4 regions of the Ensifer sp. EB106-05-01-XG146 genome follow, and region 3 is predicted to be linked to each of the others. Evidence: predicted binding sites of a transcription regulator. Region 3 holds the regulator's gene; each other region holds the start of a gene.
The links. The regulator PhoB, encoded in region 3, activates phosphate uptake and scavenging genes when phosphate is short. The targets are predictions, from matches to a motif close to TGTCATNNANCTGTCAT.

Region 1 (7,433 bases), 1.5 Mb from region 3:
GACAACCCGCGTTTCACCTGTTGCGATGTCATGGATTTCGACGGAACTGCGCATGCTCTTCTCTCCCGGACGAGGCCGCTATTTCTTGTCTTCACCCGCCGGCAGAGTCGCCAGAACCTTGGAACAGACCGATTGCATCAGAACGGAATCGCGTCGGTCCCGCCAGGTGGTGACCAGACCCCAGGCCAGCAGGAGCAGGATGCAGATGAAGGCAACGCCGACGACGGTGAGGCTTCCGGTCGCAAGGCCATAGACCCCAAAGACCGCAGGCGTCGCGAAATAGCCGATCTGCGCCGAAAGCTGCCGGCCGGCGGAAACGTCGCTTGCCGACCACAGTCGCAGGAGCCGGATTTCCTCGTCCGTAAAATCTGCACGGCCCTGTCGGCCGTCCGTCTCTTCGGAGAGGATATCCATCGCCTAGCCCCGGTCGCGGAAGCGGTTGGTGATCGGGTAGCGGCGGTCGCGTCCGAAGTTCTTCTTGGTGATCTTGACGCCCGGCGCCGATTGCCGGCGCTTGTATTCGGCGATGTAGAGCAGATGCTCGACCCGGTGAACGGTCACCTCGTCATGGCCGCGGGCGACGATCTCGTCCGTCCCCATTTCCTTTTCCACCAGGCATTCGAGAATGTCGTCGAGCACCGGATAGGGCGGCAGCGAATCCTGGTCCGTCTGGTTGGGACGAAGCTCGGCCGAAGGCGCCTTGTCGATAATGTTCTGCGGAATGACGATGCCGGAAGGACCAAGCGCGCCCGGAGGAACCGTGGTATTGCGCCAGCTCGAGATGGCATAGACCTGCATCTTGTAGAGGTCCTTGATCGGGTTGAAGCCGCCGTTCATGTCGCCATAGAGCGTGGCATAGCCGACCGACATCTCCGACTTGTTGCCCGTCGTCACCACCATCGAGCCGAACTTGTTGGAGATCGCCATCAGGATCGTGCCGCGGGTGCGGCTCTGCAGGTTCTCCTCGGTGATGCCGGATTCCGTGCCTTCGAACGTATCGGAGAGTGCGCTGAGGAACCCTTCGACCGGCTCGGAGATCGGCACGATGTCGTAACGGCAGCCGAGGGCCTCGGCGCATTCCTTGGCGTCCTTCAGCGATTCGTGCGAGGTGTAGCGGTAGGGCAGCATGACCGTGCGCACCCGCTCCTCGCCGAGCGCATCGACGGCGAGCGCTGCGCAAATGGCGGAATCGATACCGCCGGAGAGGCCAAGCACGACATTCTTGAAGCCGTTCTTGTTCACATAGTCGCGGAAGCCGAGCATGCATGCGCGGTAATCCGCCTCCTCCCGCTCCGGCAGGCGCGACTTCAGGCCGTGCTCGCAATGCCAGCCGCTCTCGCCCTTCTTCCACTCCACGATCGAGATCGCCTCTTCGAACTGGCTCATCTGGAAGGCGAGCGACTTGTCGGTGTTGAAGGCGAAGCTGGCGCCGTCGAAGACCAGTTCGTCCTGGCCGCCGAGCTGGTTGGCATAGATCATCGGTAGGCCCGTCTCGATCACCTGCTTCAGCACGACCTGATGGCGCACGTCGACCTTGCCGCGATAATAGGGCGAACCATTCGGCGACAGCAGGATTTCAGCACCGCTTTCGGCCAGCGTCTCGCAGACGCCGAGATCGCCCCAGATGTCCTCGCAGATCGGAATGCCGATGCGCACACCGCGGAAATTGACCGGTCCCGGCATCTCGCCCGGATCGAAGACGCGCTTCTCGTCGAACTCGCCGTAGTTCGGCAGATCGACCTTGTCGCGGATCGCGATCACCTTGCCATCGTCGAGTACTGCCACGGCGTTATGTCGGCCGGTCTTCGACAGGCGCGGGAAGCCGATGATGACGCCCGGGCCGCCATCGGCCGTCTCGGCGGCCAGCTTTTCGACGGCCTGGAGGCAGGCCTTGAGAAAGGCCGGCTTCAGAACAAGGTCTTCCGGCGGATAGCCCGAAATGAACAGCTCCGTCAAAAGCAGGAGATCGGCGCCCTGTCGCGCCGCATCGGCGCGCGCCTCACGCGCCTTGGCCAGGTTTCCGGCGATGTCGCCCACGGTCGGATTGAGCTGGGCAACGGCGATACGAAGGAGCGAGGGGGCGTTTTTATGGGCGGTCATGAGCGGGCCTGTCGGTCTGTCCTGAACGATTGCATCTGACTTTCGCAATGTTCTTTAGCGCAATCTGCGGAAAAATACCCACAGCCAATCGCAGCCACGCGAAAAAAACCCAAAACTTCTGTTTTTCCCGGTCCTTATACTGGGCCGTTCGTGCGGCTTCACGCCACGAAAAGCCACCCTCCATTCCCGTTAAGAAACCATTCATCCCCTGTTCAAAATGACGGGCGTATGACAGTTACACGACGCATTTATGAAATTGGAGAATATGTTGGCCAGTATCGATTCCGCTGTCGCGCGAGGCTCACGTGTCTATGCCGACCGACCCGGCTTCGCCGCACGGCACGCCAAGACGCTCGCTTCCACGCGCAGCGCCCTGTTCTCCCTGTTCGTTGCAACTGCCCTTGTCTTCGCCGTTGAACTGATCGTCCGTCAGTCGCTGACCGACACCCTTTCCTACGTCCTCGACCCGACGCGCCCGGCGCTGACGACCATCGGCATATTCTTTCTCATTCTGCTCGCTGTCGACGGTATTTTCGGCCGCGAGCACAAGTCCGCCGTGGTGATCGCGCCGCTGGCACTTCTGCCGGCCGTCATCTGCCAGCAGAAGCAGGTGTTCCTGTCCGATCCGCTCTATCCGACCGACTTCCTGTTCGGCCGCCAGATCATGGAGCTGATGCCCGTGCTGGTAAAGGACCGTCCGTGGACGGCGCTCGGCATCGCCGTCGGCCTGGTTGCCACCGTCGTCGCCATCGCCCTCCTGTTGCGCTTTGCCTGGCGGACCTTCCCGAAGCTGACGACCCGCGAGCGTGTCGCCCGCCTCGCCTTCGCGCTGCCGCTGCTCGTCGCCTTCTGGAACATCATGGATTACAACCAGTTTTCCTGGATCCGTGATCGCCTGAAGGTCATCCCGATCATGTGGGACCAGACCGAGAACTATAAGCACAACGGCTTTGCGCTCGCCTTTGCGATCAACCTGCCGATGGCCAATGTCAGCGCGCCCGCCGGCTACATGGCCGACGCGATCGACCGCATTCCGGTGAAGCCGCTTCCCGCCGGCACCTCGCACCGCGGCAAGCCCGACGTCATCGTGCTGATGAGCGAATCCTTCTGGGATCCGACCCGCCTGCCGAACGTCAAGCTGTCGCCCGACCCGATGCCGACGATCCGTGAAATGCAGTCGGGCAACGTCTTCTCGCCGGAGTTCGGCGGCATGACCGCCAACGTCGAGTTCGAGGCGCTGACCGGCTTCTCCAACGCGTTCCTGCCCTATGGCAGCATCCCGTACCAGCAGTACATCCGCAATCCGATCCCGTCGCTTGCCACTTTCTTCCGTGGCGAAGGCTACGTCTCGCGCGCCATCCATCCGTTCCAGAGCTGGTTCTGGAACCGCACCGCCGTCTACAAGGCCTTCGGTTTCGACATGTTCAAGTCGGAAGAGAACATGCCACCGATGCAGAAGCGCGGCATCTTCGCCTCGGACGACTCGCTGACCAACGAGATCATCCGCCAAGCCGACGCGATGGACGACCCGTTCTTCTTCTTCGCCGTCACACTCCAGGGCCATGGCCCCTATGAGGCCAACCGCTACGCCAACAACACCATCAAGGTCGAAGGCGATCTGCCCGAGGCCGACCGCCAGGTTCTTGCCACCTACGCGCAGGGCATCAAGGAGGCTGACGACAGCCTGAAGAAGCTGATGGACTGGGCCAAGAACCGCGATCGCGAAACGGTTATCGTGCTCTTTGGCGACCATCTGCCGCCGCTTAACACCGTCTATACCAGCACCGGTTTCATGAAGGGTGTGACGGCGGAGCGCAAAGGTTCGAAGGAGCAGATGAAGGCGCAGCATGAAACGCCGCTCGTCGTCTGGTCGAACAAGACTGGCCCGAAGAAGAACGTCGGCACCATCAGCCCGGCCTTCCTCTCCTACCAGATCCTCAAGCAGTCCGGTTACGAGCATCCCTACTACACCGGCTTCCTCGGCAAGGTGTATGACCAGTACCGCGTCGTCGACCGCTACATGCTGATCCGCAAGAATGGCAAGGAAGTCGCCGAGTGGTCGCGCCAGCCGAAGGTGCCGGCACTCCTGCGTGACTACCGCTTCCTGCAACACGACATGATGTTCGGCGACCGCTTCTCGACCGACCGGTTCTTCAAGTCACACGCTGATCTCTTCGCCAGCGTCGAAACCCACTGATCGAAGACCGGAGCGGCCAGCAACCGCTCCGGTCCTTGCGGCATTTTCGCGTACCGCGTGATTTCCTTGCGGCGCTGACGCGCTAGATTGTCTCCGGCCAACTCCGGAGATCGCCATGCCGCACTTCAATGACATATCGAAACAGCTTTTCGGCAAGCCGCTCAGCGAGCTCGGAGAGATCGAGCGCCGCATTCTTACCCATGCCCGGGACCGACGCACGCTCGCCACCGATTCACATGCCGCCTTCACGGCACGGCTCTCCTTCGGCGACAGGCTCGCAGACAACATCGCCCGCGTCGGCGGCTCCTGGAGCTTCATCATTGGCTTCTGCGGCTTTCTCGTCTTCTGGGTTTTGCTGAACACCATTCTGCTCGCCACCGGCGCCTTCGATCCCTACCCTTATATCTTCCTCAACCTGATGCTTTCGATGCTCGCCGCGCTGCAGGCTCCGGTCATCATGATGTCGCAGAACCGCCAGGCGGAGCGCGACCGCTTCGCTGCCTCGAAGGATTACGAAGTCAATCTCAAGTCGGAAGTCGAACTGATCGCACTGCATCACAAGGTCGACGACGTGTTGCTGCGCGAGATCTCCGAATTGCGCGCGGACCTGGCGACGCTCAACCGGCAGCTCGAACGCTATCGCACGCCCCCCGGACAGGAGTGACCGGCCCCCGGCCGAACCGGGACGATGCGCTGGCGATACGCAAGCCTGCCCTCGCGCGGATTCGGCGCCCGGACGCGGGCGCGCAGCCGCCGCGACAGGGCGAAAACTAGCTAATTTTCATAAATACTAATTCAACTGTGAATACACATTTTGCAACATTTGCGAAATGCATTGGGATTCAACAACTTATCGGAGTATGAAAAAATTAATATTTGAGGATCACGTTATGGGTGCAGGGACATTCGAGAAATACAGCAACGTGGGTACGCGGAGATGCTGCAATGTCCAACTTCAAGCGCCTGTTAGGCGGCCGGGACGGGGCCGCTGCGATCGAATTTGCAATAATAGCACCACTCTTCTTCATGTGCGTGCTGACCCTGATCGCCTATGGCGTCTATCTCAGTGCCGCCCATTCCATTCAGCAGATTGCTGCCGATGCCGCCCGCACAGCCATCGCCGGCCTCTCCCAAACCGAGCGTGAACGGCTCGCGACCGACTATATCCGTCGCACGACGATGGATCAGGCCTTCATCAAGTCGTCGCGCATGACCGTCACCGTCAGGGACGACGCCAACAACGCAAACCAGTTCACCGTCCGGATCAAATACGACGCCGGCGACCTGCCGATCTTCAACCTGTTCACATTCGCCATGCCGAGCGAACAGATCGAGCGCTTCGCAACCATCCGCATCGGAGGGGTCTGATATGCTGTGGAAACCCATGCGCTCCCTCGCCCGAGCCCGTAGCGGCAATATCGGTATCTCGGCCGCCCTGGCCATGCCGTTGGTGATCACGTCCATGGCCCTTGCGATCGACTACGGCTACCTGACCGTCCAGAAGCGTGAAATGCAGTCTTCGGTCGATCTCGCTGCGATCGCGGCAGCGGCCAACGTCTCCGCCGCCGAGAAGGCCGTGCTCAACCACTTCGCCAACAATGGCCTGAACTACGGCGTATCGACGCCGAACGGTTTGTTGACCATCGACGGCAAGACCCTGCCGCCCGGTGACATCAGCACCGCCAAGCTTGATGGCGTCGCGACCGTAGCGCGCGGGCGCTACGTCCCCGATCCGTCGGTCGATGCCGGCCAGCGCTTTATCAAGGACGCCACGCCCACGGACGCCGTGCAGGTGATGCTCGAAAGGAAGGGCGACATCTTCCTCGCCTCGATCTTCAGCGCCCCGCCGGACCTCAGCGTCTACGGCACGGCGGCGAGCTCGAAGATCGCGGCCTTCTCCGTAGGCTCCCGTCTTGCAAGCCTCAATGATGGGCTGCTCAACTCCATCCTCGGGCAGATGCTCGGAACGACGATCTCGCTCAAGGTCATGGATTACCAGGCGCTCATCGACGCCGATATCGATATCCAGCCCTTCCTGAAGGTCATTGCGACCAGGCTCAACCTGACGGCTGCGTCCTATGAAGACGTGCTCAAGGCAAACCTGACGATGCCGCAGTTGCTTGCCTCCATGCGGCTCGTCCAGGGCCTGTCCGGAACGGTCACGGCCGCACTCAAGAGCATCGAACTTTCGACCTCGAACGACAAGCGCACTTTCACCTTGGCGCAGATCCTCAACCTCGATCCGAAGAAGAGCCTGCAGGTCGACGCCGGCTCCGATTGGGCGATGCGCGTAAGCGCGCTGCAGATCGTGTCGGCGGCTGCAGCCATCGCCAATGGCGAAAACCAGATCGCCCTCAATGCCGTGGCCGGCCTTCCGGGCATCGCATCTGCCAAGGTCAAGCTTGCGATCGGCGAGCCGCCCGTCGAAACGCCAAGCCACCGCCTCGGCACGCCCGGCGCAGCAATACGCACCGCCCAGACCCGCCTTGCCGTCGAAGTCAACGTCGATGGCCTGGCCGCCCTTGCCGGCATTCGCATCCGCCTGCCGATCTATGTCGAACTCGCCTATGCGGAAGCCAAGCTCGCCGACATCAGGTGCTATGGCGGCACGCCCGAAAATGCTTCGGTCAGCGTCGATGCGGTGCCCGGCATTGCCGAAATCGCCATCGGCGACGTCGATCCGGCGGTCCTGTCCAACTTCTCGTCAGACGCGCGGGTACAAAGAGCCAAGCTCGTGGACGCCCTGGTGGTCAAGATCGATGCGCTAGCCCATGTCGAGGCGCAAAACCTCAAGCCGACGCGCCTGAGCTTCAGCCCGTCCGAGGTCGCGGCCCGGTCGATCAAGACGGTCTCGACCAAGGACATCCTGACCTCGACGACGCAAACGCTCCTCAACAATCTCGACCTGAACATACAGGTCCTGTTCCTGACGCTCGGCAGCCCGACCATCGTGCAGCAGGCATTGGCCCAAACGCTCGGAGCCGTTACCAAGCCGGTCGACGATCTGCTCTACAACCTTCTGCTGCTCGTCGGCGTACGGGTCGGCGAGGCCGATGTCCGCGTCACCGGCGTCAAGTGCCAGTCGCCGGTCCTCGTGCAGTAGACCCGTTCGAACGGGGCGTTCGACGGCCACCGT
Region 2 (7,433 bases), 3.4 Mb from region 3:
CGGCGCGATTGCCTTCGCCTTCATCGTGCTCAGGGCCGTTGCGCTCGCGATCGCCTGGCTCGCGCGCCGCAGCCCGCGGGTCAATTCGCCGGCTCTCAGACTGGCGATCGGCAACATTCACCGTCCGGGTGCGCTGACCTCCTCGGTGGTGCTGTCGCTTGGGCTCGGTCTGGCGCTTCTGGTGACGCTGGCGCTGATCGACGGCAATCTGCGCCGCGAACTCACCGGAAGCATGGCGGAGCGAGCGCCGAATTTCTTCTTCGTCGATATCCAGGGCAGCGAGATTGAAGGTTTCCGCTCGGTGCTGAACCAGGCGATCCCGAAGGGCAAGGTCATCGAGGTGCCGATGCTGCGCGGCCGCATCACCGCCTTCAACGGTGAGGACGTGAACAGCCGCAACGTGCCGCCTGCAGGCCAATGGGTGCTGCGCGGCGACCGCGGTATCACCTACGCCAAGAACAAGCCGGAGAATTCGACGCTGTCCGAAGGTGCCTGGTGGCCGGCCGACTACAGCGGCGAACCCCTGGTTTCCTTCTCGTCCGAGGAGGCCGGCGAACTCGGCCTGAAGATCGGCGATACGGTCACCGTCAATGTGCTCGGCCGCAACATCACCGCCAAGATTGCCAACTTCCGCAATGTCGAGTGGGAATCGCTGTCGATCAACTTCGTCATGGTGTTCTCGCCGAACACCTTTGCCGGCGCGCCGCATGCCTGGCTGGCGACTGTGATCGATCCGTCGGCGACGCCGGAAGAGGAGGCGGCGGTCCTGAAGGCCGTCACCAATGCCTATCCGACGATCACCAGCGTACGGGTGAAGGACGCTCTCGACATTGTGAATGGGCTGCTCGGTCAGCTGGCAACGGCGATCCGGGCGGCCGCGGCCGTGGCGCTCGTCGCCTCCGTGCTGGTGCTGGCCGGCGCGCTTGCGGCCGGCAACCGGGCGCGCGTCCATGATGCGGTGGTCCTGAAGACGCTGGGGGCAACGCGGGTGACGCTGATCAAGGCGTTCAGCTACGAATACGCGATCCTCGGTCTTGCAACCGCAGTTTTTGCGCTGTTTGCCGGCGGTATCGCCGCCTGGTTCGTCGTCAACCGCATCATGACGCTGCCGTCGAGCTTCCTGCCCGACGTGGCGATCGTGACGGTTGTGGCAGCGCTGGTGATGACGGTCGGCATCGGACTTGCCGGTACATGGCGCATTCTCGGGCAGAAGGCGGCGCCGGTCCTGCGCGAACTTTGACCGGGCCGAGTTAACCGTAAATCCCTATTGCGCCGGTCTGAATCGGTCCAGTGCAACGGAATCCGGGAGTGCCGGGTCTTGTGTGCAGCGGGTTTCGGCATCATATTTGTCCACAGGCATGCTGGAGCTCCGCAGCGGCGCCTGGGCGTGGAAGCTCATCTTCCAGGGCGATATTCGCCGCCCGACACCGTAACTTCCACCGGAGCTTGAATGAGGAAACAATGGCTGATCTGAGAAATTACCAAACCCGAATGTCGCCCGCCGGCGCTCAGGCGGGTGCCGTGATTGACGAAGGCCTTCGCGCATACATGCTGAAGGTCTACAACCTGATGGCGCTTGGTCTGGCGATCACTGGCGTCGCGGCCTACCTGGCCTTCCAAATGGCGTTTTCGGATGGCCAGCTGACTGCCTTCGGTGCTGCGATCTATACGAGCCCGCTGAAGTGGGTGGTGATGCTGGCGCCGCTGGCGCTCGTGTTCTTCATGAGCTTCCGCATCAATAGCATGAGCGTTTCTGCCGCGCAGACGACGTTCTGGATCTATGCGGCCCTGATGGGCCTGTCGCTGTCGTCGATCTTCCTGATCTACACCGGCCAGAGCATCGTTCAGACGTTCTTCGTGACGGCCGCCTCGTTCGGCGCCCTGTCGCTTTACGGCTACACCACGAAGAAGGACCTGTCCGGCATGGGCTCGTTCCTGATCATGGGTCTGTTCGGCGTCATCATCGCGTCGATCGTCAACATCTTCCTCGCCTCTTCGGCGCTCGCCTTCGCGATCAGCGTGATCGGCGTGCTGATCTTCGCTGGCCTCACCGCCTACGACACGCAGAAGATCAAGGAAATGTACTACGAAGCCGATGACAGCGCCGTTGCCGGCCGCAAGGCGATCATGGGCGCGCTGACGCTCTACCTCGACTTCATCAACCTGTTCATGTTCCTGCTCCAGTTCATGGGCAACCGGAACAACTAAGTCTGAACAGCACACGGAAAAGGCGGCTTCGGCCGCCTTTTTTGTTTGCTGAAGCAGCTTGAAAGCGTCCGGACTCCGTGGGAGTGAAAGGACGACGAAACCTTGGGATCAAAGTCTTTAGCCATGTCCCTGACCCTGCGCGACGCCACCCTGGCCGATCTTCCCGTCATCACCGAGATCTATCGCGAATCCGTGTTGCACGGGGTTGCGACCTACGAGATCAACCCGCCATCCGAAAAGGAGATGCGGGCGCGGTTCGAAACGATCATCGGCAGCGGCTACCCGTACATGGTTGCGGTAGACGCGGGCGGGACGATCATCGGCTATGCCTACGCATCCGGCTTCCGCACGCGCACGGCCTATCGCTTCCTGGTCGAGGATTCCATCTACCTGGCGCCGGAAGCGCGCGGCAAGGGTGCCGGCAAGGCGCTGCTGGTCGAACTCGTCCGGCGTTGCACGGAACTCGGCTTCCGCCAGATGGTCGCGGTGATCGGCGGTGCCCATCCGGCCTCGATCGCCGTGCACCGGTCGCTCGGCTTCGAACTCCAGGGCACGATGAAAGCGACCGGCTTCAAGCATGGCCGCTGGCTCGACACGACGATCATGCAGCTCGCGCTCGGCGAGGGCCAGGCGACCGACCCGCCGGAAGACGTCTATCCGGACACCCTCTACCAGTGACCATCGCTTGCTGAAGAATGTCAGTCGGCGAAGCGCCTCGCAGCGCGCCGTAGGCAGGTCGTGCCGTTGCTGCCCGTGACGTCGGCGTGCGTCTCCTGATGGCACCCTTTCCCGCTGGTCAGGTTTCCACCAGCCTCAGCACCTTGTCGAATACCTTGAGCACCTGGGCGAGCTCGTGACCGCGCTTCAGGATCGTGCCGTGAATGTTCAGCACGCTATAGGCGCCCTGTTTCGCGGCCAGTTTCGGGTTCTTCTCGATCCGGTAGAGCGGCATTTCGCCCGAACGCTTGAACACTGAGAAGACCGCGCGGTCCCTCAGGTGGTCGATCGCGTAGTCCCGCCACTCGCCTTCGCCGACCATACGGCCGTAGACCCACAGGATCTGATCCAATTCGCGACGATGGAAAGTGATGGGGGGAGCGTTCTTGGCGTTCTTGTATTCGTGTAGATCGATGACCACTTCGGAAGTGGTCTCGCGCTGATGGCGCGCCTCGCCTTGCGGCAAATCCGGCTCATCGGTCATCGGCAATCCGGCCTTCTGTTGTGACAGAACGATTACAGTGTGCCTGACACGAGCCGAAAAGCAAGCTGGAAGCCATGGGACGATGAGGTCATTTCTTGCCTCTGCCCCATTTCAGTCAAACCGGCGCCCCAATTCATCGCAAAACTCGCGGGCGCTGACGGACAGAGTCGTTGCCACCGTATGTCCGGTCAGATCGTCATGCTGCGGGAGTTCACCGAACGCAGTTATGGCCGGTTCGGTCCGGTAACTTCGAACCCTCAGCCCCAGCCCCTCGATGCTGCCGGGCCGAACCAACCCCTTGCGCTTCGCCGTCCCTACAATTTGCCCTGAGGGCCGGCGAGCACGGCCGCAGCGCCGATGATGGCACCCGGCGTTTCCTTGTCCTTCATCGATTGCAGCAGGATCGCGCAGCCGCTGTTTCCCGGGCGCTCGGTCAGCACCGTCGCCGGCAGCGTGAAGGACGCGGGCTGGCCGTCCCACATGCCGATCGTCTGTATGTCACGCACCGCATGCCAATAGGGGACTTCCTTGCCGCGGTTCTCCCCCTTCTCCATCTTCACGATCTTGGCGCGGTCGAAATAGACGACGACGACGTTGGCCTTGCCGATGCCGCTACCGATGGTGATCTGGATTTCTTCGCCGAGGATCTTGGCGCCGACGGGAACGGCAAGCCCTTTGCCTTCCGCCTTCATCGTTTCCAGCCGCGTCTTGATTGCCTGCAGATTGCCGCCGTTCAAGTGGTCGCGGCCATTCAGGATCGCCTGGGGCGTGTAGACGCCGTTGCGCCCGAGCATGCGCGCATAGGCATATTGCCGCTCGGTGTTTTCCTTCGATGCCAGCGTGTCGGCCCAGCCGAGATAGTTCCAGTAGTCGACGTGATAGGCGAGCGCCACCACATCGCCCTCGTCGACCAGCGACTTCAGCGCCGCATCCGCCGGCGGACAGGACGAACAGCCCTGGCTGGTGAACAGTTCGACAACGCCCTTGACCGCCTGTTTCTCCTGCGCCCCGGCAGGGGCACCGGCGGCTGCGAGCAGCCCGAAAGCCAGTGCAACAGGGCGAATGAAAGAACGGTCTGCGGATGTCATGGCGTCACTTCGTTACCGGCCGTCGGCCTACTCCTTGTGGGGGAGTTCACTACATACGACGCCCCTGCATCAACGGGAAGTCACGTTGGAGTGAGGTGGCAAGTGAGCGCGACCCGGCACCGGATCGTCGGCAGGTGCACCTCAAAGAAAGAGCCGGGGCGCCTTTCGGCGTCCCGGCTCCGGAGCCTCGTATGCGCTCGCGCGATTAGGCGGCGAGGTCGCGCAGAACCGTCTGCAGGATGCCACCGTTGTTGACGTAGGTCACTTCATCCAGCGTATCGATACGGCAGACGAGCGGCACATCTTTCACGCTGCCGTCGCCGTAGGTTACCTTGGCAACGCGCTTTTCGCGCGGCTGGACATTGGCGAGGTTTTCGATCGTGACGATCTCATCGCCCTTGAGGCCAAGCGATTCCCAGGTCGTGCCTTCCTCGAAGACGAAGGGAATGACACCCATGCCGACGAGGTTCGAGCGGTGGATACGCTCGAAGGACTGCGCGATGACGGCCTTGACGCCGAGCAGGTTGGTGCCCTTGGCAGCCCAGTCGCGCGACGAACCGTTGCCGTATTCGACGCCGGCGAAGATGACGAGCGGAACGCCCTCTTCCTTGTACTGCATGGCGGCGTCGTAAATCGACATCTCTTCCTTGGACGGATAGTGGATGGTGTAGCCACCTTCCTTGCCGTTCGGGCCGAGCATGTGGTTGCGGATGCGGATGTTGGCAAACGTGCCGCGCATCATCACCTCATGGTTGCCACGACGCGTGCCGTACTGGTTGAAGTCGGCAACGCCGACGCCGTGACCGATGAGGTAGGCACCGGCCGGCGAGGCCGCCTTGATCGAACCGGCCGGCGAGATGTGGTCGGTGGTGATCTTGTCGCCGAAGAGACCAAGCACGCGGGCGCCCTTGATGTCGGAGATGCCCGAACCGGACTTGCCCATGCCGACGAAGTAGGGCGGGTTCTGCACGTAGGTCGAACCGTCGTCCCAGGCATAGGTCTGGCCCGGAGGAACCTGAACGGCCTGCCAGTTTTCGTCGCCCTTGAACACGTCGGCGTACTTGGTCGCGTAAAGTTCGCGGGTGACGTACTTGAAGATGAACTCCTGGATTTCCTTGGAGGTCGGCCAGATGTCCTTGAGGAAGACCGGCTTGCCGTCCTGGTCTTCGCCGAGCGGCTCGTTGGTCAGGTCCTTCTGGACGGAACCTGCAAGCGCGTAGGCGACGACGAGCGGCGGCGAAGCGAGGTAGTTCGCCTGGACGTCCGGCGAGATGCGGCCTTCGAAGTTACGGTTGCCCGAAAGAACGCCGGCGGCGATCAGGCCCTTGTCGTTGATCGTCTTCGAGATCGGCGCCGGCAGCGGGCCGGAGTTGCCGATGCAGGTCGTGCAGCCGAAGCCGACGAGGTTGAAGCCGAGCGCGTCGAGGTCCTTCTGCAGGCCGGACTTGGCGAGGTATTCGCCGACGACCTGCGATCCCGGTGCGAGCGAGGTCTTGACCCACGGCTTGGACTTCAGGCCCTTGGCGACCGCGTTGCGGGCGAGCAGGCCGGCAGCGATCAGGACCGACGGGTTGGAGGTGTTGGTGCAGGACGTGATCGCAGCGATGGCAACGTCGCCATGGCCGAGATCGAAATCGGTACCTTCGACGGCATAGCGGTTCGAAAGCTGGCCCGGCTTCTTGTAGTCGCCTTCAAGCGAGGTTGCGAAGCCCGATGCGATGCTTTCGAGCGGGATGCGGCCTTCCGGACGCTTCGGGCCAGCCATGGCCGGAACGACGTCGCCGAGGTCGAGTTCGAGCGTGTCGGTGAAGACGAGCTCGGAACCGTCACCGTCACGCCACATGCCCTGAGCCTTGGAATAGGCTTCGACGAGAGCGATGCGCTGCTCTTCACGGCCGGACATGGTGAGGTAGTTGATGGTTTCGCTGTCGACCGGGAAGAAGCCGCAGGTGGCACCGTATTCCGGACCCATGTTGCCGATGGTGGCGCGGTCGGCGAGCGTCATGTTGTCGAGGCCCGGGCCGAAGAATTCGACGAACTTCGAGACAACGCCCTTCTTGCGCAGCATCTGCACGACCATAAGCACGAGGTCGGTCGCGGTGACGCCTTCCTTGAGCTTGCCGGTGAGCTTGAAGCCGATGACCTCAGGCAGGAGCATGGAGACCGGCTGGCCGAGCATGGCAGCTTCCGCTTCGATGCCGCCCACGCCCCAGCCGAGAACGCCGAGACCGTTGATCATGGTGGTGTGGCTGTCGGTGCCGACGCAGGTGTCCGGGTAGGCGGTGACGACGCCATCTTCTTCACGGGTCCAGACGGTCTGGCCCAGATACTCCAGATTGACCTGGTGACAGATGCCGGTGCCGGGCGGAACGACGCGGAAGTTCTTGAACGCCTGCTGGCCCCACTTCAGGAAGCGGTAGCGCTCGCCGTTGCGCTCGTACTCGAGCTCGACGTTGCGGGCAAAGGCGTTCGGGGTGCCGAATTCGTCGACGATGACGGAGTGGTCGATGACGAGGTCGACGGGGACGAGCGGGTTGATCTTTTCCGGGTCGCCACCGAGCGAGACCATGGCGTCGCGCATCGCCGCGAGGTCGACGACAGCAGGCACGCCGGTGAAGTCCTGCATCAGAACGCGGGCCGGGCGGTAGGCGATTTCGTTTTCAGCCGTGCCCTTGTCGTTGAGCCAGGCGGCAACGTTCTCGATGTCCTTCTTGGTGACGGAGCGGCCATCTTCGTTGCGCAGCAGGTTCTCGAGCAGAACCTTCATCGAATAGGGCAGCTTGGAAACGCCGGCGAGACCGTTCGCCTCAGCCTTGGGCAGGCTGTAATAGACGTAGTCGACACCGTTGACGGTGAGCGTGGAGCGACAATTGAAGCTGTCTAGGGATTTGGACACTGGATAATACCCCGTTCCGTCTGATCGCCAAAAACTGACG
Region 3 (7,433 bases):
CACCCGCGAAGTCTTCGAAGAGAAGATCCTCGCTGCAGGCTGCAAGAACGCTGGCGCCGTTGACGTGATCAAGGCTGCCGTTGCCGATGAAAAGCAGCAGCACAGCAAGTGCGTCGCAGTCCGCAAGGACGGCCTGGCTGTCGACATCGACGGCGACTACACCGAAACGCTCGCCCGTATCGCTGCCAACAAGAACGGCATCGGCGTGTTCGGCCTGTCATTCTACGAAAACAACGCCGACAAGCTGAAGGTCGCGACCGTCAACGGCATCGTACCGTCGACCGAAACGATCGCTTCCGGCGAGTACCCGGTTTCCCGCCCGCTGTACTTCTACGTCAAGAAGGCACATCTCGGCGTTATCCCGGGCCTCAAGGAATATGTTGAGTTCTTCCTCGACGACCAGATGATCGGCCCGGAAAGCCCGCTCGCCGAATACGGCCTCGTTGCCGCTCCGGACGCTGAGCGCGAAGAAATCCGCAAGGCTTTCTCTGCCGGCAACATGCTCTGATAATGACAAGCCCCGGCGCGATGTCTTCGCGCCGGGGCATGCCTTCATTCGATTTGCCGGCACCCATGACGGGCGATGCCGGGGAGACGTGCGGATGAGTACTTCGCTCCTTCTTTTGCTCATTATTGTTATTGGTTTCATTGCTTATTTTGCAGGCCGCGCCCGTTCGCTGGCGCAGTCCGGCGGCAAGCTCTCCAACCTTCATTCTCTGCCGGGCTATCACGGTAGCTACGTCGCCATCTGGGCGATGCTTCCGGCCGCACTCGTTCTCGGCACCTGGCTGTTCGCCGCTCCCGTGTATATCGACGGAAGCACGCGCGCGGCCTTGCCGGATAGCGTCCAGAGCCAGGGCCCTGCCGCCGTGCAGCTCGCGCTCGGTCAGGTCAAATCCGTTGCCGGTGGCCTTCTGCGCCTGAGCGGCGAGGAACTCGCAGCCCTTGAGGGCGGCTCCGCCAATCTTCGCGCGACGCTCGCGTCCAAGGGCGTTGCCCTTGCTGGCGAAGGCGATCCCTACATGGTCACCGTCGCCAAGCACTTCAACGCGATGACCGCGACCAACCGCTGGCTGATGACGGTCGCCGTTCTGCTGATCGCGATTGCCGGCGGCGTCTACGCCATCCGCAACGTCGCGACCCGCTTCCGCGCCCGCAACCAGGTCGAGCGGGTCATTCTCGGCTCGCTGATCGTCGCGTCCTCCATCGCCATCCTGACGACGGTCGGCATCGTCGCCTCGATGCTGTCGGAAGCCGGACGCTTCTTCACCATGGTCTCGCCGTTCGAGTTCTTCTTCGGCACGGTATGGGATCCGCGGTTTGCCGCTGCCGGCAGCGGCGGCGCTTCGGGCCAGTTCGGCCTCATCCCGCTTCTTGCCGGCACGCTCTACATCGCCTTCGTCGCCATGCTGTTTGCGGTGCCGATCGGCCTCTTCGCGGCGATCTACATGGCGGAATATGCAAGCCCGCGCTTGCGTTCGACCGCAAAGCCGCTGCTCGAAGTGCTCGCCGGCATCCCGACCATCGTCTACGGTTTCTTTGCGCTGGTGACCGTTGGCCCGTTCCTGCGTGACATCTCCGCCCAGATGAACGGTCTCATGACCGGCAACTACCAGAACTTCATCCAGGCACAGAGCGTTCTGACGGCGGGCATCGTCATGGGCATCATGCTGATCCCATTCGTGTCGTCGCTGTCGGACGACATCATCACCCAGGTGCCGCGGGCACTTCGTGACGGCTCGCTCGGCCTTGGCGCCACCCGCTCGGAGACGGTCAAGAAGGTCATCCTTCCGGCAGCCCTCCCGGGCATCGTCGGCGCGCTGCTGCTCACCGCCTCGCGCGCCGTCGGCGAGACCATGATCGTGGTGCTGGCAGCCGGTGTGGCGGCCCGCATGCAGATCAATCCCTTCGAGCCGATGACGACGGTGACCGTTAAGATCGTCAACCAGCTGACAGGTGACCTCGAGTTCACCTCGCCGCAGACGCTGGTGGCCTTTGCACTGGGCATCACGCTCTTCGTCATCACGCTCGGCCTCAACATTTACGCGCTCTACATCGTGCGCAAATACCGGGAACAGTACGAATGACCGACATCGCTTCCCCGACCGTCCGGATCTCCGCCCGTCCCGCATCCGCCAAGCGCGATATCGGCATCAAGCGTCGCTATGCTGCCGAACGCCGGTTCCGCTTCTACGGCATGGCCGCGATCAGCACCGGTCTCTTCTTCCTGGCATTGCTGCTGTGGACCGTCTTTTCCAACGGCTACACCGCATTCCAGCAGACGACGATTACGCTGCCGATCGAATTCACCGAAAAGGTCATCGACCCCAAAGGCGAACGCGCGACCGACGGCAAGGTGCTGATGACCGCCAACTATCCGCTGTTGGTGCGCGACGCGCTCGTCAAGCAGCTCGGCATCGACGCCACCAAGCGGCCGCAGGTCAAGCAGGCGACCGACATGGTTTCCGCGAGCTCCCGCACGCTATTGCGCGACATGGTCGCCGCCGACCCGTCGATCATCGGCAAGACGGTTCCTGTCACGCTGCTGGCCGAGGCCAACATCGACTCCGCCTTCAAGGGCCAGATCGATCTCTCGGTCGATGAGGGCAAGCGCAAGGTCAAGGACCAGCAGGTGACCTGGATGAACGAGCTGGCGAGCGCCGGCATCCTGAAGAAGAGCTTCAACACCGGCATCTTCACCTTCGGCGCCTCCAGTCGTCCCGAAGCGGCAGGCGTCGGCGTCGCTGCCCTCGGCTCGCTCTACATGATGCTGATCGTGCTGGTGCTGTCGCTTCCGATCGGCGTCGCCGCCTCGATCTACCTCGAGGAGTTTGCGCCGAAGAACCGGCTGACCGACCTGATCGAGGTCAACATCAACAACCTCGCGGCCGTTCCGTCGATCGTCTACGGCCTCCTGGGTCTCGCCGTCTTCATCAACTTCGCCGGCATGCCGCGCTCGGCAGCCGTCGTCGGCGGCTTCGTGCTGACGTTGATGACCCTGCCGACGATCATCATCGCCACCCGTGCGGCGTTGAAGGCGGTCCCGCCGTCGATCCGCTCGGCGGCCCTCGGTCTCGGTGCGTCGAAGATGCAGACCATCTTCCACCACGTGCTGCCGCTGGCGATGCCGGGCATCCTGACCGGCACCATCATCGGTCTTGCCCACGCGCTTGGTGAAACCGCGCCGCTGCTCCTGATCGGCATGGTCGCCTTCGTCGTCGATTTTCCCGGTTCGCCGATGGAACCGTCGACGGCACTGCCGGTGCAGATCTACATGTGGGCCAATGAGGCGGAGCGCGCCTTCGTCGAGCGCACCTCCGGCGCAATCATCATTCTTCTCATCTTCCTGGTCGTCATGAACCTTGGAGCCATTCTGTTGCGACGTCGCTTTGAGCGCCGCTGGTAGTGAGGTAATTACTATGAACATCATGTCAGAAGCAGCAGTCGAGAAGGCTCTGGATCAGAAAATGAACACCGTGCCCTACAAGATGATCGGCAAGGATGTGTCGGTCTATTACGGCGAGAAGCGTGCGCTTTTCGACGTCAACCTCAACATCCGCGAGAACACGGTCACGGCGCTGATCGGTCCTTCGGGTTGCGGCAAGTCGACCTTCCTGCGCACGCTGAACCGCATGAACGACACGATCGAGAACTGCCGCGTCACCGGCAAGATCACGCTCGACGAGGACGACATCTACGACCCGACGATCGACGTCGTCGAACTGCGCGCCCGCGTCGGCATGGTCTTCCAGAAGCCGAACCCGTTCCCGAAGTCGATCTACGACAACGTCGCCTACGGCCCGCGGATTCACGGACTTGCCCGCACCAAGGCCGACTTTGACGAGGTGGTCGAGACCAGCCTGCAGAAGGCCGGTCTGTGGAACGAGGTAAAGGATCGTCTGCAGGAGCCCGGCACCGGCCTTTCCGGTGGTCAGCAGCAGCGTCTCTGCATCGCGCGTGCCGTCGCCGTCAGCCCGGAAGTCATCCTCATGGACGAGCCGTGCTCGGCTCTCGATCCGATCGCGACCGCCAAGGTCGAAGAGCTCATCCACGAGCTGCGCACGAACTTCACGATCGTCATCGTGACCCACTCGATGCAGCAGGCCGCCCGCGTTTCGCAGCGCACCGCCATGTTCCACCTCGGCAATCTCGTCGAGGAGAACGACACCGACAAGATGTTCACCAATCCGGATGACCAGCGCACCCAGGATTACATCATGGGCCGCTTCGGCTGAGGCCGCATAAGGCTGCAACAGTAACTGCAAAGCGCCCGTAAGGATCGACGATCATGTCCATGCATATCATGTCCGCCTATGACGAAGAACTGAAGTACCTGACGCGCCGCATCTCGGAGATGGGCGGCCTCGCCGAACAGATGGTCGCCGAGTCCGTTCGCGCGCTGGTCAACTCCGACCTGGCTCTCGCACAGAAGGTGATCTCGGACGACACCGTCCTCGACGACGCCGAGCGCCAGATCGGTGAGAAGGCGATCGTCACGATCGCCAAGCGTCAGCCGGTCGCCGCCGACCTGCGTGAGATCATGGGGTCGATCCGCATCGCCTCCGATCTGGAACGCGTCGGCGACCTTGGCAAGAACACCGCCAAGCGCGTGATCGCGGTCGCCGGCTCCGGCATTCCGCGCAAGCTCGCCCGTGGCCTCGAGCATCTGGCAGAGCTCGCTCTCGTCCAGCTCAAGGAAGTGCTCGACGTCTACGCCTCGCGCTCGCCGGAAAAGGCCAACAGCATCCGCGAGCGTGACGAGGAGATCGACGCGATCTACACCTCGCTGTTCCGCGAGCTCTTGACCTACATGATGGAAGATCCGCGCAACATCACGCCCTGCACGCATCTTCTGTTCTGCGCCAAGAACATCGAGCGCATCGGCGACCACGCGACCAATATCGCTGAGACGATCTATTACATGGCGACGGGTGCTCAGCCGGAAGGCGAGCGTCCGAAGGATGACACTACGTCGACGCTGGGCTCGGTCAACGACTGAGCGCCAAGCGCGCCGTAAGCATGCATGCCCTTTGAAATCTGATCCGGTCGCGGCTTCGGTCGCGGCCCCGAATTCCTGTATCTGAAGCATGCGGTTTTCGCCCCGCCTTTGAAAACGGCGGATGTGCTCCAGATTTAGAGTGTCTGAGCGCCGGCCGGGCCGATGAGCCCAAAGGCCGCCCGCGGTAAGGAGACGTTACCTGATGTTGCCAAAAATCGCCGTAGTCGAAGACGAAGAGGCGCTGAGCGTTCTGCTGCGTTACAATCTGGAAGCCGAGGGCTTCGACGTCGATACGATCCTGCGGGGCGACGAGGCGGAGATCCGGCTTCAGGAGCGGCTGCCCGACCTGCTTATCCTCGACTGGATGCTGCCCGGTGTTTCCGGCATTGAACTTTGCCGTCGGCTGCGCCAGCGTCCGGAGACCGAACGTCTGCCGATCATCATGCTGACGGCGCGCGGCGAGGAAAGCGAGCGCGTCCGGGGTCTGGCGACGGGTGCCGACGACTACGTGGTCAAGCCCTTCTCGACGCCGGAGCTGATGGCGCGCGTCAAGGCGATGCTGCGCCGGGCAAAGCCCGAGGTGCTGTCGACGCTGCTTCGCTGCGGCGACATCGAACTCGACCGCGAGACCCACCGCGTTCATCGCCGCAGCCGCGAAGTGCGCCTCGGCCCCACCGAGTTCCGTCTTCTGGAGTTCCTCATGTCCTCGCCGGGCCGCGTCTTCTCTCGCTCGCAGCTTCTGGATGGCGTCTGGGGGCATGACATCTATGTCGACGAGCGCACCGTCGACGTGCATGTCGGTCGTCTGCGCAAGGCTCTGAACTTCTCGAACATGCCCGACGTCATCCGCACCGTTCGCGGCGCCGGCTATTCGCTCGAAAGCTGAGCGGTCTGAAAGTCGCCAAGAAAAAAAGGGGCCGATCGGCCCCTTTTTTATTGATGCCGTCCAGCTTCTCAGCGGGCCCTGCGGCGCTCCCCCGACGGCTGGTAGGCCAGCCGCGCATGGAAGGTGCAGTAAGGCGAGGCTTCCGGGGAATCGTTGCCGCAGAAGTGAAACTCTTCCTTCAGCGGGTCGCCGATCGGCCACTTGCAGGTGCGCTCGGTGAGCTGGGTCAGCTCGAGGCGGCGCGACATCGGCACGACAACGTCGGTGCGGGTGCTGAAATCCTGCTCGGCAACGAGATCGACTTCGATTTCTTCCTTGAGAACGACAGCGCCGGCCGCGCGTGCAACCGGGCGGGTCGAAACGCGCGAAGCGTAGTTCGGTGCGCGCGGTGCCGAAGTCGGGCGCTTCGGACGGGCTGCTGTCGTGGTGCTGCCGCCGGCCTTGGCGCGACCTGGCAGGCTCAGGCGGTGAACCTTGCCGATGACAGCGTTACGGCTGACGCCGCCGAGCTGCGCCGCGATCTGGCTTGCGCTCAGGCCCTCGGACCAAAGCTTCTTCAGTTTCTCCACCCGCTCGTCAGTCCAGTTCATTTCTGCACTCTCCGTTCTCAGCGTTGGGGATGGCAGAATCCCTCACCGCACCCCGGCTAAACCCCGGGGTTGCAAACGCGATAACTCTTTTGGTGACTAGGTCCGCCGCATGCGTCTAGTAATTGAATGTTAACGTACTGACCGCTGGACTCTGTGGCAAGAGTCCCGGGAATCAGGCCGAATCGATTTCGTAGTTTTCCCCAACTTGCTCGGCCAGCGTTGCATTTTTGCAAGCCCTCCCGGACGATTTTTCTGCTGCCAGGAATCGACCCTTCATGTTGCGCTGCAAGGCTTGGTTTTGTTGACATTGCAGCGCGAAATGGGAATAGTGCCTGCGCCGCCGAAAGGCGGCATTTTTGATTTTTATCGGCCCGCGTGAGGCGCGGGATCGATGTCGATCTGGAGTGAAGGAGAGCCTCGCATGACTGCAACCACGCCGCTTTACGATACCTACATGCGCGCGCCGTTGCGTTTCGAGCGAGGAGAGGGCGCCTGGCTGATCGCTGAAGACGGCACGCGTTATCTCGATTTCGGTGCCGGCGTTGCCGTGAACTCGCTCGGCCACGCGCACCCGCACCTGGTCGAGGCGCTGAAGGCGCAGGCCGACAAGGTCTGGCACCTGTCCAACCTTTATGAAATTGCGGGCCAGGAAAGCCTCGGCCGCCGGCTGACGGCAGTGACCTTTGCCGACAAGGTCTTCTTCACCAATTCGGGCGCGGAAGCGCTGGAATGCGCCATCAAGACGGCACGGCGTTACCACTTCTCCAAGGGCCACCCGGAGAAGTTCCACGTCATCACCTTCGAAGGCGCCTTCCACGGCCGCACGATCGCGACGATCGCCGCCGGTGGTCAGCAGAAATACATCGAAGGTTTCGGGCCGAAGGCGCCGGGCTTCTACCAGGTTCCGTTCGGCGACATCGCCGCGGTCAAGAATGCGATCACCGAGGAAACCGCAGCG
Region 4 (7,433 bases), 3.5 Mb from region 3:
TTGCAGTCGCAGGCGCCACCGGCAATGTCGGCCGGGAGATGCTGAACATCCTTTCCGAACGCGGCTTTCCCGCGGATGAAGTGGTCGCCCTCGCTTCCGCCCGCTCCCAGGGCACCGAAGTTTCCTTCGGCGACAAGACCCTCAAGGTCAAGAACCTCGAAAACTACGACTTCTCCGACACCGATATCTGCCTGATGTCGGCTGGCGGCGCCGTATCGCTGAAGTATTCGCCGAAGATCGGCCAGCAGGGCTGCGTCGTCATCGACAACTCCTCGGCCTGGCGCTACGACGCCGAAGTGCCGCTGATCGTTCCGGAAGTGAACCCGGACGCGATCGCGCAGTTCACCAAGAAGAACATCATCGCCAACCCGAATTGCTCGACCGCCCAGCTTGTCGTCGCGCTGAAGCCGCTGCACGACCACGCCAAGATCAAGCGCGTCGTCGTCTCGACCTACCAGTCGGTTTCCGGCGCCGGCAAGGACGGCATGGACGAACTCTTCAACCAGACCCGCGCCGTCTTCGTTGCCGATCCGATCGAATCGAAGAAGTTCACCAAGCGCATCGCCTTCAACGTCATTCCGCACATCGACGTGTTCATGGAAGACGGCTACACGAAGGAAGAGTGGAAGGTTCTCGCCGAGACCAAGAAGATGCTCGACCCGAAGATCAAGGTGACCTGCACCGCCGTGCGCGTTCCCGTCTTCATCGGCCATTCGGAATCGGTGAACATCGAGTTCGAAAACGAGATCACCGCTGACGAAGCGCGCGACATCCTGCGCGAAGCGCCGGGTTGCCTCGTCGTCGACAAGCACGAGAACGGCGGCTACGTCACTCCTTACGAGTGCGCCGGCGAAGATGCGACCTACATCTCGCGCATCCGCGAAGACGCAACCGTCGAGAACGGCCTCAACCTGTGGGTCGTTTCCGACAACCTGCGCAAGGGTGCCGCTCTGAACGCGATCCAGATTGCCGAGCTGCTGGTCAATCGTGGCCTCATCAAGCCGCGCAAGCAGGCTGCCTGAAAACGGCATTAGAACCATTCACTCCCGCCAGGCTCTTTCGAGCCTGGCGGGTTTCCTGTTTCACGAGGGGCCGATCCTTCCCGGATTCACGTGAAACCACGATAAAGTTACCTGCCGCTTGCGGTAGGTGACACGGCCGGCGAAGGCTGGCATTTTTAAGAGCAACGAGATTCGGGCTATGACGGGGTATTTCATGCACAGGGCGAAGTGCGCAGCAGTGGGGCTTGCCGCCCTGATTTCGACTGCAGTTTTTCCGGCGGTGGCATCTGCCGCCCAATGCGGCAATGACGGAAGCGGCTTTGAAGCCTGGGTGCAGAACTTCAAGCAGCAGGCCTCCGGCAACGGCATCAGCCCGCAGGTGCTCGACCGTGCACTCTCCGGCGTCTCCTACAACAAGGCGACGATCCGCGCCGACCGCGGCCAGAAGAGCTTCAAGCTGTCGCTCGAGCAGTTCATGCAGAAGCGCGGCGGCCAAGTGATCATTTCCCGCGGCAAGAAGATGAAGCAGCAGAACGCCGCACTCTTTACCAGCATCGAGCGGCGCTACGGCGTGCCGGCTGGCCCGCTGATTGCCATCTGGGGCATGGAAACCGGCTTCGGCGGTTTCATGGGCAAGGAGCACACGCTCTCGGCCGTTTCGACGCTGGCCTATGACTGCCGTCGCTCGGACTACTTCACCAACCAGCTCTATGCGGCCCTGCAGCTCGTGCAGCGCGGCGATCTGAGCCCGGATGCGCGTGGCGCCGCCCATGGCGAAATCGGCCAGACCCAGTTCCTGCCCGCCAACGTCCTGAAATACGGCGTCGATGGCGATGGCAACGGCCATGTCGACATGGTTCGCTCCAAGGCTGACGCGCTGGCATCCACCGCCAATTTCCTGCGCGGCCATGGCTGGCAGCCGGGCGCCGGCTATCAGCAGGGCCAGGCGAACTTCGCTGCGATCCAGGGCTGGAACGCCGCAAGCGTCTACCAGCAAGCGATCGCCATCATCGGCGCCGAGATCGACGGTCTCTAGGATTTTCGTCCTTCGGAACGCATAACCAACCAGACAAAAGGCCCGGTTCGAAAGAGCCGGGCCTTTTTTTGCTGACCGCTTACATTCCCGGGCGGGAAAAATCGCCCGTCACCGGGTCCATCACCCAGAGTTCGCCGGTCGAGATGTCGAACCAGGCGCCGTGCAGGTGGAGCTTGCCCTTGGCCTCGAGGATCTGGACGCACGGGAAAGTGCGCAGATTGGCAAGCGAGTTGCGGATCGAAACTCGCTCGAGCGCACGCTGGCGCTCCGCCTGCGTCATCACGTCGTTGCTCTGGATCTGCTCAGCCGCGGGCCTCAGCAGATGCATCCAGCGACCGATGAAATCGCCCGGTGACAGAGGCTCCGCATCGGGATCGAGTGCCGCTTTGATACCACCACAGCGGCCATGGCCCATGACGACGATGTCGCTGACGCGCAGCGACTGCACGGCGAACTCGAGGGCCGCCGAAGTGGAGTGGTAGTGACCATCCGGCTCGTAGGGCGGCATGAGATTGGCGACGTTGCGCACGACGAAGAGTTCGCCCGGGCCGCTGTCGAAGATCGTTTCCGGCGCAGCACGCGAGTCGCAACAGGCAATCACCATCGTCTTCGGCTTTTGACCGGTTTCCGCCAGCGCCTTGTAGCGTTTCTGCTGCTCGCTGAAGCGACCGTTCATGAAGTTGTGGTAGCCGTTCAGAAGATAGTCCGGAAAACGCTGCTGCTGCTTGTCCATCGATTGCTCCGCTCGTGCTTCAAGGCGGCATGGCCGGCTTTCGCCCACCTGCGCCTCCGTCATGAAAATGATCGCGATCTAAAATTCAATCCACGATGCCATAGGGGTGGCGGTCCGTGAACAGCTTCTTCACTTGCGCCGCATCTGATTCGGATGAACCAGTCGGCGCATCTGCACCATCGCCATTGGCGTCGATAGGCTCGACGCGTCCTGCTCGATGGTCAGTTCATCCGCGCCGCGCTTGACGCTCCGCGCGATGATCTCAAATACGCTCGCAGTCGCCATCTGCAAGGCACGTTCCTCTGAAAGTCCTTCAAGGATCCGGGCGAGAAACACCGCCGCCAACAGGTCGCCCGTACCATTCGGCGGGTTTTCGACCAAACGATGTTCGGCAAGCAGGGCGTGGTTGCCCGAGAGAAAGAGATTACCGGTCCCGCCGCTCATCATCGGCACGGCAGACGTCACCAAGACGCGGGCCGGACCGAGGCCGAGCGCTGCGTCAAGGATCGCCGTGTTCGTCTCCAACGTCGCCCCGGCAAGCCAGGCAAGCTCGTAACGGTTCGGGGTCGCGAGATTTGCAAGCGGCAGCAACCGGTCGCGAATGGCAACCGCCGTGGTTTCCGGCACATAGAGACCGCCAGCATCGCCGATCACGGGGTCGCAGGCGTAGATCAGTTTGGGATTGCGCTCCTTCAGCGCCGTCACCAGCCGGGCCACGCTTTCGGCCTGTCCGGCCGAGCCTAGGTAGCCCGAAAGCACGGCGCGCACCTCTCCGGCCCAGGGTGCTGCCATGAGGTCATCGATCACCGACCCGAAATCCTGATCGGAAATGGTGACCCGCGTCGAGCGGCCGTGGCCCGGGTGCCAGGGGAGGATGACGGTCGGGAGGGCCCAGACTGGATGCCCCAGAGTTTCGAGCGCGAAGACCACGGCCCTGTTGCCCACCTTGCCGCGCACGACATGGCTCGAGATGACGATGACGGCGCCGGGCAGGGAAGGCATTTCGGGCATCGACCAGTCCAATCCTACGATCTCGAAACTCTGTTCACCCGACTGTCACCCCCCTGTCAACAGCCGATGTCAGATAGGCTCCGGAGAAGCCTCTGGCGTTTTCGTGCTTTTTCTTCGATTTTCGAGCAATTTTCGCGAAATTACCTTCGATTTAAATGGATTTAAGCTGTTTTCACGTGAAATTCTCCGATTTTGGGCTCGATTTTGCCGAAATCAGCGTAAAAAGCGGTCGCCATTAGCCATGGTTCTGATAGGGTTTGGCCTATCATGAATGGGAGAGACTTCATGGGCGTGAAATACAATCCGAAGCGGGACAGACACATCGACGCAGCGAAGGCGGCCGCCATCAAACTGGGCGTCGAGGCGCTGGCGCCGGAGATCCTCTTCGGTGGGGCCAGCAACGATGACCTCGATCTCTATTCGGCGGACATGCTGGCGCTGACGGCCGCCCATGCCTATCAGGAACTCGCCCGCTGGGATGGCGGCAAGCCGCAGGTTTCCGTCGAAACCGTCGCCGGTGTAGCACCTGGCGGCACCGAGGTGTCGATCATCGCGGTCACCGAACGCAACATGCCGTTCCTCTATGATTCGGTCATGGGGGAAATCACCAGCACCCACCGTGACATTCACCTCGCGATCCACCCCATCCTGGTCAAGGAACCGGGCAAGCCGGCAAAGCTCTTCGATCCCGAAGAGGAAAGCGATCCGTCGCACCGCGTCAGCCACATCCAGATCCATCTGACGAAGCTCGCGCCGGTCGAGGCCGAACAGCTCAGCAACCGCATTCGCGACGTGCTGGAGCAGGTGCACCAGGCTGTGCACGACTGGCCAGCGATGACCGCGCTGCTCGATCATGCGATGCAGGAGCTGGAGGCCTATAACGCCTCGCGCAAGAAGAGCGACCGCGACGAGGCGCTTGCCTTCCTCCGCTGGTTGCGTGACAACAACTTCACCTTCCTCGGCATGCGCGAATACACCTATTCCGGTAAGGGCGGAAAGGCGATGGTCGAGCGCGGCAAGGGCAGGGGCCTCGGCATGCTCTCCAATCCCGATGTGCGCGTGCTGCGCCAGGGCAAGGACGCGGTGCTGACTACGCCTGAAATTCTCGCCTTCCTCGAAAGCCCGGATTTCCTGATCGTCACCAAGGCCAACGTCAAATCGGTCGTCCATCGCCGCGCCTATATGGATTATATCGGTGTCAAGCGCTTCGACGCCGACGGCAATGTCGCCGGAGAACTGCGCATCGTCGGCCTCTTCACCTCCTCGGCCTATACCCGCCAGGCGGCCGAGATCCCGCTTTTGCGCCACAAGATCGAAAAGATCGTCGATCACTTCGGCTACGATCCGCAGAGCCATTCCGGGAAGATGCTCGACAACACGCTCGAATCCTATCCGCGCGACGATCTCTTCCAGATCGATGTCGGCCTGCTCGCCGCTTTCTGCGAACAGATCAACGAACTCGGCGACCGGCCGCGCATCCGAGTACTGCCACGCATCGACCATTTCGACCGCTTCGTCTCGGTCATCGTCTTCGTGCCGCGCGAACAGTACGATTCGGATGTGCGCGAAAAGATCGGCGACTACTTGAAGACGGTCTATGACGGTCGCGTCTCCGCCTACTACCCGGCCTTCCCGGAAGGGGGCCTTGCCCGCGTCCACTTCATCATCGGCCGCTCCGCCGGCAAGACGCCGCGCATTCCGCAGGCCAAGCTCGAAGAAGCCGTTCGCGGCATCGTCACCCGCTGGATCGACCGGTTCGACCTGCTTGCCCGCAAGGACGGCATCGAGCTCGATGTCGACAATGCCTACCAGTCGTTCTTCACGCCGGCTGAAGCCTATGCCGATCTGGCCGACATCGCCGCCTGCAAGGGCCCGGATCCGATCCGCATCGAGTTCTACCACTATCCGCGCGCCGTCTCGCGGCCGGACACCGCCGAGCTCAAGATCTTCCACGCCAGCGAACCCGTGTCGCTGTCGCGCCGCGTACCTTTGCTTGAAAACCTCGGCTTCCGGGTCATCAGCGAACAGACCTACGACATCGGCGTCAATGCCCACGGCGAAGAGAAGCGCAAGGTCGTGCTGCACGACATGGAGCTGATCCATCGTGATGGCCTTGCGCTGAACCTCGAAAAATCCGGCCCGGCGCTGGAAGAGGCGTTCCTGGCCGCCTGGAACGGCGCGATCGAGGACGACAACTTCAACCGGCTGATCCTGCTTGCGGGCCTCAACGCCCGCGAGGTGACGGTGCTGCGCGCCTATGCCCGCTATCTGCGACAGGCCGGCATCACCTACTCTCAGGGCTATATCGCCGACACGCTGAACAAGTATCCGGCGATTGCCGCCGATATCTTCAAGCTGTTCGTGACCCGGATGGATCCGCAACTCGAGGAAAAGCCGCGCGCCAAGAAGTGCAACGCGCTGCTGTCGGCGATCGAGGACGCGCTCTCGGCCGTGCCGAGCCTCGACGAGGACCGGATTTTGCGACGCTACGTCAACGCGATCGAAGCGACGCTCCGGACCAACTACTTCCAGCATGACGCCGACGGCAAGCCGCGCGCGGTACTCGCCTTCAAGCTGGACCCGAAGCAGCTCGACGGTCTGCCGGAACCGCATCCGTTCCGCGAAATCTTCGTCTACGGCACCGAGGTCGAAGGCGTGCACCTGCGCTTCGGCAAGGTCGCCCGCGGCGGCCTTCGCTGGTCGGACCGCGCCCAGGACTACCGCACGGAAGTGCTCGGTCTGGTGAAGGCGCAGCAGGTCAAGAACGCCGTTATCGTGCCCGTCGGCGCCAAGGGCGGCTTCTATCCGAAGCTGCTTCCGGCGGGCGGCACCCGCGACGAAATCTTCAAGGCCGGCACCGAAGCTTACAAGACCTTCATCCGCACGCTGCTGTCGGTCACCGACAACATCGTCGGCCAGGATGTCGTACCGCCGGCCGACACGCAGCGCCATGACGGCGACGACCCTTACTTCGTCGTTGCTGCCGACAAGGGCACCGCGACCTTCTCCGACACGGCCAACGGCCTTGCACAGGAAGCGGGCTTCTGGCTCGACGACGCCTTCGCATCGGGCGGTTCCGCCGGCTACGACCACAAGAAGATGGGCATCACCGCCCGCGGCGCCTGGGAGACCGTCAAGCGGCACTTCCGTGAGATGGACACCGACATCCAGACGACGCCCTTCACCGTTGCTGGCGTTGGCGACATGTCGGGCGACGTCTTCGGCAACGGCATGCTTCTGTCCGAGAAGATCCGCCTCATCGCAGCCTTCGATCATCGCGATATCTTCATCGATCCGAATCCGGATATCGATGGGTCCTTTGCCGAGCGCAAGCGCATGTTCGACCTGCCGCGTTCGAGCTGGCAGGACTATGACCGCAAGACGCTTTCGAACGGCGCGATGATCATCTCGCGTGCCGAGAAGTCGGTGACGTTGACGCCTGAGGCGATGGCCGCCATCGGCCTCGACAAGCAGAAGGCAACGCCCTTCGAGATCATGAACGCGATCCTGAAGAGCCAGGTCGACCTGCTCTGGTTCGGCGGTATCGGCACCTATGTGCGCGGCAGCAACGAAACGGACGCCGAAGTTGGCGATCGCGCCAACGACGCCATTCGCGTGGCAGCCGAAGAGGTCCGCGCCCGCGTCATCGGCG

Region 1: AC3WVQ_RS08440 (LTA synthase family protein) is a predicted target of PhoB. The motif match lies at 2,318-2,334, and genes of this name have one in related genera.
Region 2: AC3WVQ_RS17650 (DUF2794 domain-containing protein) is a predicted target of PhoB. The motif match lies at 3,430-3,446, and genes of this name have one in related genera.
Region 4: AC3WVQ_RS18105 (NAD-glutamate dehydrogenase) is a predicted target of PhoB. The motif match lies at 3,825-3,841, and genes of this name have one in related genera.

Annotation. Positions count from the first base shown of each region.
Region 1 is NZ_JBYTDX010000001.1:1,715,814-1,723,246, forward strand. Features, by position in the region: gene AC3WVQ_RS08425 (TolB family protein) at 1-54, opposite strand, end outside; gene AC3WVQ_RS08430 (hypothetical protein) at 79-414, opposite strand; gene AC3WVQ_RS08435 (NAD+ synthase) at 418-2,100, opposite strand; gene AC3WVQ_RS08440 (LTA synthase family protein) at 2,369-4,297, shown strand; gene AC3WVQ_RS08445 (DUF1003 domain-containing protein) at 4,413-4,961, shown strand; gene AC3WVQ_RS08450 (TadE/TadG family type IV pilus assembly protein) at 5,243-5,665, shown strand; gene AC3WVQ_RS08455 (TadG family pilus assembly protein) at 5,667-7,400, shown strand.
Region 2 is NZ_JBYTDX010000001.1:3,556,948-3,564,380, reverse strand. Features, by position in the region: gene AC3WVQ_RS17665 (ABC transporter permease) at 1-1,240, shown strand, start outside; gene AC3WVQ_RS17660 (Bax inhibitor-1/YccA family protein) at 1,462-2,208, shown strand; gene AC3WVQ_RS17655 (GNAT family N-acetyltransferase) at 2,332-2,886, shown strand; gene AC3WVQ_RS17650 (DUF2794 domain-containing protein) at 3,005-3,409, opposite strand; gene AC3WVQ_RS17645 (DUF1223 domain-containing protein) at 3,724-4,497, opposite strand; gene acnA (aconitate hydratase AcnA) at 4,703-7,393, opposite strand.
Region 3 is NZ_JBYTDX010000001.1:171,431-178,863, forward strand. Features, by position in the region: gene AC3WVQ_RS00790 (substrate-binding domain-containing protein) at 1-508, shown strand, start outside; gene pstC (phosphate ABC transporter permease subunit PstC) at 603-2,087, shown strand; gene pstA (phosphate ABC transporter permease PstA) at 2,084-3,406, shown strand; gene pstB (phosphate ABC transporter ATP-binding protein PstB) at 3,420-4,235, shown strand; gene phoU (phosphate signaling complex protein PhoU) at 4,286-4,999, shown strand; gene phoB (phosphate regulon transcriptional regulator PhoB) at 5,202-5,885, shown strand; gene AC3WVQ_RS00820 (GcrA family cell cycle regulator) at 5,954-6,475, opposite strand; gene AC3WVQ_RS00825 (aspartate aminotransferase family protein) at 6,897-7,433, shown strand, end outside.
Region 4 is NZ_JBYTDX010000001.1:3,667,009-3,674,441, forward strand. Features, by position in the region: gene AC3WVQ_RS18085 (aspartate-semialdehyde dehydrogenase) at 1-1,022, shown strand, start outside; gene AC3WVQ_RS18090 (lytic murein transglycosylase) at 1,216-2,037, shown strand; gene AC3WVQ_RS18095 (carbonic anhydrase) at 2,117-2,770, opposite strand; gene pdxY (pyridoxal kinase PdxY) at 2,900-3,781, opposite strand; gene AC3WVQ_RS18105 (NAD-glutamate dehydrogenase) at 4,067-7,433, shown strand, end outside.